DNA from 2 places in the Thioalkalivibrio sp. ALE21 genome. Region 1 is predicted to be linked to the other one. Evidence: riboswitches for the same ligand, from Rfam matches in the RefSeq annotation. Region 1 holds a riboswitch; the other holds the start of a gene.
The links. Region 1 has a riboswitch for cobalamin ahead of D893_RS01195 (porin). Riboswitches for the same ligand answer to the same signal wherever they lie in the genome.
Positions count from the first base shown of each region.

Region 1 (4,327 bases):
CCCGGTCTTCCGCAGGCAGGAATGACTCCGGTGGGTGTTGTGGGGCACGGGGCTTTTCGCCTGCAAGCAGGTCCTACAAGTTCGCGACGATGTAGGAGCCTGCTTGCAGGCGAAGGTGGGGCTCCTGGTCAGGATAACGGAAAGGGGACCGCCGGGCGGCGGCCCCGGTTTCGGCGTTTTCCGCGTGGTTCAGCGGCGGCGGTAGTGGTCGTGGCAGGCGAGGCACTGGTGGCGTACGCCGTTCAGCGCCTCGGTGGCGCGTAGCTGAAAGGCCTTGTCCTCCAGGTCGTCGGCCGCCTCCACCTTGCTCTGCAGCCGCTCGGCGGCCTCGCGGTAGGACGCCTTGTAGTCCGCGAACTCCGGGTCCTCCCAGGCCGCGGGCAGGGCGCCGGGTTCGCCGGCCTGCGCCGGGGTCTCGCGCGCGAACCAGGTGTCGACGTCCGCGGCCCGCTGCGCCATCTCTTCGGCCAGCTCGGGCAGGCGCTCGGCGAACGGCGCGTCGTAGCGCAGGATCTGCTCGATGCTGCGGTAGGTGGCCGAGGTCCCCTGCATGCTCTGCTGACGGAAGCGCTGGAAGGCCTCGGTGGCGTCCACACCGGCCGGGTCGTCCAGGGTCTCCGCGTAGTCTTCGCCCCAGGGGCCCGGCATCGGCACGCTGATCTCGTCTTCCGCGCCGGCGGTACCGGTCGCTGCGAGCAGCAGGACCAGCGACAGGCCGGCCGTCAGCGGCCGGCGCGTGGATGGCATCCGTTTCATGGCGATTTTCCCTGTTTGTTCAGAAGCGGAACTGGTGCTGCAGGTGCAGCTGCCAGTTCGAGGTGTCGGTGTCGCGGTCCAGCCACATGAGCTGGGTCTTCTGCCGCTGCCCCCGGTGGTACCAGTTGAGGCCGGCGCCCCATTCGCACTGCCAGCGCTCGTCCCCGTCCAGATCGTCGCCGGCGTCGTGGCGCAGTACCGCGTGGCGGGCGGCGAGCTCGAGGCCCTCCAGCGGCAGCGACTGCGCCAGTTCCAGCTCGGCTCCCAGGTCGTGGTAGCTCGCGGTGCGGTCGGGGGAAACATCGCGGCGGTAGGCCGCCAGCGACAGCGAGGTATGGCCGAACTTGACCACCGCGTCGGCGGTGGCGGTGACCCAGTCGGCGCGCTGACGGTCGACCGTGTCTTCCTGCCCGCGGCTCCAGTCGCGCAGGTGGTTGCGGCTGGCGGCCTGCAGGCCGGCGCCCAGGGCCACGGTGCGCTCCACGGCCCGGCCCACCGTGGTGTTGTCGCGCGGGACCGACCCCACCGGGGCCCAGGCGCCGCGGGCGCTGAACAGGTGTCCGGAGGTGGAGGGCCGGTCGTCGCGCTGATCGAGACGGCCGCGGCCATCGAATATCCCGACCGCCCAGGCGCGGTCGTCGCCCGCGCCGCCCAGCAGGGCGAGGCCGGTGTCGCGTCCGGCCGGAATCTCGAACTGGTTGCCGGCGATGCTCAGTTCGGTAAACAGGCGGTTGGGACCGCCGATGTCCCGCGCCAGACCGAAGGGCACGGTGAACTGGCCCGCCCGCAGGCCCAGGTGTTCGCCCGGGCTGTATTCCAGCCAGATGTCACGCATGGACACCTCGCCGTTGCTGAAATCCGGCTGCAGGCGAAAGCTCAGTTCGGGGTGAAACAGGGTGCCCGAGGTGTCCAGCCAGGCGCGCCGGAAATCGAATTCGCTGCTGGAGTTGTCCGGATCATGTTCGTAGCTGTAGCGGCCCAGGATCAGCGGGTCCAGGGTGACCTGCAGGTCGTCCTCCGCGTCGCCGAATTCGAAACCGGCCTGCGCCGGCGCGATGCCCGTGGCCGTCACCAGGCACAGGGTAGCCAGGGCCGGCACGGCAGGCCGCCCCGGTCGGAGATGGATAGCTTTCATTGTTGTGATGCTCCCTTGGGGAGACACTGATTGCATCGCACGCCCGCGTTGGTACCTCCTGTTTTCCGAGACAAGGCGCGTCGTGCAGCGGGTAGTGGTTCTACCCGCAAGCGGCGCAACGCAGGACCGGGGAACATGAGGCACCAACCCCGAAGGGGCTCGGCCGCTTTTGCGCGCGCACGGCGTTGCGGCTCCCTTGTGCAGAATGACTGCACGGCGGTCACCGCGCCTTGTTCGCACGCAAAAGCGACTCGAGCGCGGGCGTGCGATGCAATCAGTGTCTCCCCGGGCGCGCGACCCCGCACGCCGTGGATGAAACGACGCCGGCAGTCGGGCAAGGGAGCAGGGGGAAGGGGGCGGACACGCCGGCCCCGTCCCGCTCGGCCGCCCGCCGCGGCGTCGGGTTTCCTCCAGGCCGGTCTCCGGACTCGCGAAGGGGGTGCAGGGCATCCCGGGCGGATCGCCTTCCCGCGGGCATCCCGTGGATGCGCCGCAGTGGCACTGGATCCGCCTGTCTCCGCCTACCGTTGCGGGGGCAGTGCCGGCATTGCGAACGTTCATTCACGCACCGGCTTCCCGATTATCCCCGGCGTTACAACGCCGGGGCACCTGAAGGCGAGCGGACTCTAACCGGGGGGAGGCGTCGCTGCAAATCGCCGACAGGTTGATCCGTGTCAACTTTAAGCGGGATTACGCTGCCAGGGGCCCTTCTACAGCAAACACTTCTTTTAGACTGAGTCCACGCATTCTCTTCCGCGCCCCGGCAGGGGATGTGTCCGCCAAAATAAAAAGGAGTGCACCATGCAGAACAACCGCATCTTCCGTGGCCTGCTGCTGTCGGCCTGTACTGCGGTGGCCCTGGGGCTGTCCGCCCCCGCGTTCGCCGGTGACTACGACGAATACCGTGACATGTTCGAGCCGCTGCCGGCCCTGCCGCCGATCCCGGCCGACAATTCCCTGACCGACGAGAAAGTGGAGCTGGGCAAGTTCCTGTTCTTCGAGCCGCGGATCTCCAGCTCGGGCGTGATCTCCTGCGCCACCTGCCACAACCCGGCGCTGGGCTGGGGCGACCGCATCCCGCGCGCGGTCGGCCACGACGGCCAGGTCGGCGAGCGCAACAGTCCGACGGTGCTGAACTCCGGCTTCTTCGAGGCCCAGTTCTGGGACGGCCGCGAAGATGACCTGGAAGGCCAGGCCCTGGGTCCGATCCAGGACGCCGTGGAAATGGCGATGCCGCTGGAAGAGGCGATCGCGCGCCTGGAGGAGTTCCCCGAGTACATCGAGATGTTCGACGCGGCGTACCCGGACTATGACGGCGACAACGTCGTGAACACCGATCACGTGGCCAAGGCCCTGGCTTCGTTCCAGCGCACCCTGAATACGCCGAACTCCGATCTGGACCGCTGGCTGGTGGGTGACGAGGATGCGATGACCGAGCAGCAGAAGCGCGGCATGGCCCTGTTCGCGGACAACGGCTGCGTGGCCTGTCATCGCGGCCCGGCGCTGACCGACTCGAATTTCCACCGGATCCAGGTGCCCGGCTCCGAGGACAAGGGGCGCTATCTGGTGACCGGGGAGGAACGCGACAAGTACGCCTTCAAGACCCCGACGTTGCGCAACGTGGCCCTGACCTACCCCTACATGAACAATGGCGAGACGGAAACGCTCAAGGAAGCCATTGAGATCATGGGTCAGGAGATGCTGGACACCGACTTCACGGAAGACGAGCTGGAAGACATCGAGGCGTTCATGCATGCCCTGACCGGCGAGATGCCTGATATCACCATCCCGGCCCTGCCGTGATGCACGGGGGGGTCGCGCAGCGCCTGAGCGTTGATGCGAATCCCTGCATCGAAGCCCCCTCCATGCGTGGAGGGGGCTTTTTTGTGCGTTATGGAGCCCGTGTGGCCGTAACGGTTATTCGACGGTGATGGTGATCTCTTCGGAGACCAGTGGGGGATCGAAGCTGATATGGCGGTAGTCCATGAACAGGAGCTGCAGGGTGTGAGTCCCGGGCTCCAGTTCGATTTCCCCTTCGGTCTGGCCACCTCCGAAGTGGTGCTTGTGATCGGTGAATGGCAGGGAGGCGTCGAGATCAACCTCGTCCAGTGGTTTGTTCACGAGCAGGTGATGATGACCGGTGTCGTCGGCCTCCACACCAGCCGGAGCGATGCCCATGCCACGCAGGCCCATCTGGACGTGTACCGGGCCTTCCACGGTGTCACCGTCCTGCGGGCTGATGAAATAGACCTCGGCATCCTCCGGGGCGGCGATACGTTCGAGGTCGGCAAGGGCCCCGGAGGCCAGGGCCAGTCCGCCGGCCAGGAGGGCCAGGCTGGATACTCGGGGAAACGGGAAGCTTCTCATGGCAGTTCCTTGGATCCGCATTCGGGTCTGCTGGGGGTTCCATTCGAGTGTAGTCCATGAAAGGCGTAT
Region 1 is NZ_QKMA01000001.1:254,210-258,536, forward strand. Features, by position in the region: gene D893_RS01190 (cytochrome c) at 190-756, opposite strand; gene D893_RS01195 (porin) at 776-1,891, opposite strand; cobalamin riboswitch at 2,287-2,519, opposite strand; gene D893_RS01205 (cytochrome-c peroxidase) at 2,693-3,694, shown strand; gene D893_RS01210 (DUF4399 domain-containing protein) at 3,809-4,258, opposite strand.

Region 2 (4,327 bases), on a different contig from region 1:
GAGGCCGGTGAACCGCTGCTGCTGGTGGACGTGCGCCAGCCGGAAGAGGCGCAGGGAGCGTCCATCGAGGGGGCCGTGAACATCCCTCGGCCCAAGCTGGAGGCCAGCATCGAGTCACATCTGGAGGATCCGGCGCAGCCCGTGGTGGTGTTCTGTGGCGGGCGCGGGCGTTCCCATCTGGTGGCCGAGAGCCTGCGCGCGATGGACATCGACGCGCGTGTGCTGCGCGGCGGATCGGCAGCCTGGCAGGAATATTGCGGCGGGTCGGGTTCCAATCCGAACCCGGGGTAGTCCTCCGTATGAGCAATGTGGTGACAGAAACGACATGAAAACCGGGGCGAGGACTGCCCATAAAGGCAGCCCTCCCGGTCCCCGGACCGGACGTCCTAGAAGTCGTACCGGACCCCGGCGTGGAGGAAGCGGCCGGGATCCGCTGCCAGCGAACTTTCATTGTCGGCATCGAACAGGTTGTCGATCCCGCCGCGCAGGGTCACGTCTTCCCAGGCCGCCGGCGCGTACTCCACGTTCAGACTGGTCAGGGTGAACGAGCGATCCCATTCGTCCCCGGCCACGCGTACCTCATCCACGTAGCGGCTGCGCAGCTGCAGGCGCAGTTCTTTCCTGGGCGTCCACAGCGCGCTCGCCACCATGGTGAGTTCCGGCGTGTCGGTCAGGGTCTCGCCGCTGTCCCGATCGATCGCATCCATCCAGGTGCCCCCCAGGCGCAGCTCCACCTGCGAGTTGAAGTCCGCGCCCAGGCGGGTCTCCACGCCGCGGGCGCGGGCGTTGCTCACGTTGCGGAACGTGCGGTAGTCGCCATCGCCCTGGGTCTGCGCGATCCGGTCATCGAACTCGGTATAGAACAGGCCCACGTCGTAATGCCCCGTGGTGGTGTCGCTCAGGCGCAGGTCGCCGGCGATGCCGAGCTCGGCATTGCGGCTGGTCTCGGGTTCGAGTTCATGGCGCGTCTTGCCGACAGCCGGATCGACGACATGGGCGCCCAGCACCCGCTGTCCGCGCGGGTTCAGGGTGTCCACGTGGAACGAACGCAGTTCCGGCAGCTTGAACCCCTCGGCATACTGCACGCGCAGCCGGGCCTCGGGGGCCAGGCGATAGACCGCACCGGCCTGCAGCGAGGTGTTGTCGACCTCGGTGGAGGTCTCGTCGTGGCGGGCGCCGTAGACCAGATCCAGACGGTCGCTGACCGCCCATTCGTGCTGCAGGAACACCCCGCCGACCCACTGGTCGTCTTCCGGCTCGTGCGCCGGTTCGCGGTCGCGGTAGGTCTGGTGCTGGTGTTCGAAGCCGGTCAGTACCGTGTGGCGGGCGTCGGGCCGCCAGGTGGCGGCGAAGTCGTGGACGCGGTCGGTGAAGGTGACCTCGCGCGGACCGAATTCGCTGTCCCCGGTGGTATCAAAGCCGAAGTCCGCGGCCTCGAGGAAGGTGTTGGAGCGGTCCATCTCGAACTTGCTTTCGTAGACCTGGTAATTCAGCTCCAGGGTGTCGGTCACGAACCATTCGGCGGCCACGGCCAGATCGCGCCGGTCGCTGTCCTCGCTGCGCTGTGCCGGGAACTGCAGGGCGCGCACCGGATCGCCATTGTTGTTCGTGTAGCCGGTGGCCACCGGCGGCCGCTCGTGCAGGAAGCGCCGCTCGCGCTCTTCGCGCAGCAGGCCGGCCTCCAGCTCCACGTTGAAGTCGTCGGTGAACCAGTGGCTGACGCCGGCGCGCAGGTTGTAGACCCGCGCGCTCTCGCGGCGGTCCTCGTCGAAGGCATAGCGGTCCTGGATCGCGTGGTCATCCTCCAGCGCGCCGGACTCCGACGGCCGGACCCGGTCGCCCTGCTCGGCGATGCGCACGTCGGCCGTGGCGTCTTCGGAATAGGCCTCGCGGTCCAGCACATCCGCCAGCAGCCGGAACCGGGTGTCGCGGGTGCCGCCGCCCAGAAACAGCGAACCGTTGATGCGCTCCCCGCCATCGGCGCTGGCGGGCATGCCGCTCTGCAGCTCCACGCTGCCTTCGAAGCCCGCATCCGGCTGGCGGGTGATCACGTTGATCACGCCGGCCACCGCATCCGAGCCGTACACCACGCTGCCGGGGCCCTTCACGATCTCGATGCGCTCCACGTGGCTGACCGGGATGCGGTTGAGCTCGAAGCCCCGGCCGGACGTGCCGCTGATGCGGCGGCCGTCCAGCATGTAGACGATGTCGGCGCGGCCGCCGCCGCGGATCGAGAAGCGGTTGCCGTCGGCACCGGTAAACAGGCTGGATCCGGCCTGCAGGGCCTCGTCCAGCATGGTCGCCCCGCTGCGACGGATGTCCTTGCCGGTGATCACTTCGGTGGAGGCGGGCGTGTTCTCCACCAGACGCTCGGTGCGGGTGGCCGCCGTTACGGTGACCTGTGGCAGTACCCGTGCGGAATCGTCGGGGTCTTCTTCGCCGGTTGCCGGCGGTGCCGCCAGCAACAAGGGCACGGCCGCGGCACCGCCCAGCAGGGCCGCGGGAAATCTCTTCTTCGGGAACATTGCGAACTCTCTTTGCGCACCGCCCGTGCGCCGTGGTCGTGGGTGTCGACCGCGGGGGGCGGGCGTGCGCCATCGTCGGCGCGTCGTGAACCGATGCGCAGCGATGCCGATCCGCCCGGTGATACCGCTCCCCGCGGTTCTCCGTTGTCCTCCGGGCCGGTCTCCGGGCTCGCGGGCTGGAGCCGTTGGCTCCGGGGCAGACCACCTTCCCGCGAAGCACGCCCTGAACGGACGCGTTCTTCGCAGTGGTTCGCATGGGTCTGCCGTGACCCGCCTACCGTTGCGGGGGCAGCGCCGGACTTGTGCGCAGGTCGAGGCCGGGCACGCACCGGACTTCCCGTTTCACTCGTCGTCGGGATGGCGACGAAGCACCCGGGGGAGGCGAAATATTAGTGAGAACTAATGTGTTGTGTCAAACCAACAGTGTCCGGGTGACCCACGGTCGCGGCCGCGGCCAGTGCCTGGCATGTGGTTTGCATTGGGATCCGTTCGGATGGATTAAAAAAGGGCCGCCGGGTCGGTGCGGGGGGCACCGAGAGCCGACGGCAAAATCCAGAAGAGATGGAGGAGAGAAGGGGCCAGGGGGCCCCTGCATGGCGAACCGACGCTGAGCTGCCGTCGACTCGACAATGGGAATTATACACGGCCGCAAATTGGAATCAATCCATATTCGAAAATTTTTGGAGATGGTTTTTCCCTTCTGACAGTGACTTGCGAGCGTTCGGGTGTCACGGGTGGCATTTTCGGGTATTAGCAGCTGCCAATATTCGCAGTTCAGAGCGTTACCGGATCGGCGGCATCGGCATGTGGCCGCGTCATGGTGGGAAATACGAGTTGGCAGGGAGATTGCTTCTTCCGGGCAGGATCATCAGCAAGAGGCCGACAGACCATGACGATGCACCCGAGAATGATCGATTGCGGCGGTCACCTGGACGCCGAAGCCCGCAAGCAGCACGAGCGTGAGCAGGCGGTCTTTCAGCGCCTGCTGGAGTCCCACGACGCAATCCGGAGGGAGCTGGAGTTCATCGAGGGGGGTACCCGGACGGTGACGACGGCAACGGACCCTGAACTGGCCGCGTTACTGCGCGTTCACGTCCCGGAGCTGCATCGGCGGCTGCGCGAGAGCGCCCACCTGCGCGATCGTGATCCGCTGTATCGCACCCTTTTTGCACAGCGCGGCCGCATCGAAGTGCACGTGGAGGAGCGGCCGGATGGCGTGGTCGTGGACGAAGTCAGCGAAGATCCGGATCTGGAGCAAAAGCTGCGGCAGCACGCCACGCTTGTGAACACCTTTCTGCTGGCGGCCCGGGAGGTGGCCAGCCAGTATCCGCCGATGGCGGATGAACCGGTTTCCGAACGGATCGGTCAGGTGGCCTGAACGGAGACGGAATCGCGGGGCCATCGCCCGGGCAGGGTGGTGTCCCGCCGCAGTTGAGCCTCTCGGGTTGCCCTTGTCCTTCGGTTTCTTCGTTTGCGAAAAGCCCGAAAACCATCTACATCGACAGGTGAACTACACCAACCCCGGAGGTTGAAGATGACCCGTTCAATTGGAGCTGCACTTGCAACGGGGGCCCTGATGGCGCTGGCCGCCGCACCCCTTCACGCCGATTCGGCCACGTTCAACACACCCAGCCTGACACCCGAAATCGCGACCAAGGCCGTCGAGGCCGCGGTAGATGCCTGTCGTGATCGCAACGCACAGGTGACCGCGGCGGTGGTCGACCGCTTCGGGACGACCCAGGCTCTCAAGCGGGATCGGTTCGCCGGTCCGCACACCGTTGGCACTGCACAGAGCAAGGCCT
Region 2 is NZ_QKMA01000019.1:19,356-23,682, forward strand. Features, by position in the region: gene D893_RS12030 (rhodanese-like domain-containing protein) at 1-291, shown strand, start outside; gene D893_RS12035 (TonB-dependent receptor) at 387-2,525, opposite strand; cobalamin riboswitch at 2,662-2,916, opposite strand; gene D893_RS12040 (hypothetical protein) at 3,433-3,903, shown strand; gene D893_RS12045 (heme-binding protein) at 4,060-4,327, shown strand, end outside.
Region 2: linked by a shared signal. The riboswitch ahead of D893_RS12035 (TonB-dependent receptor) and the one ahead of D893_RS01195 (porin) in region 1 are both predicted to bind cobalamin.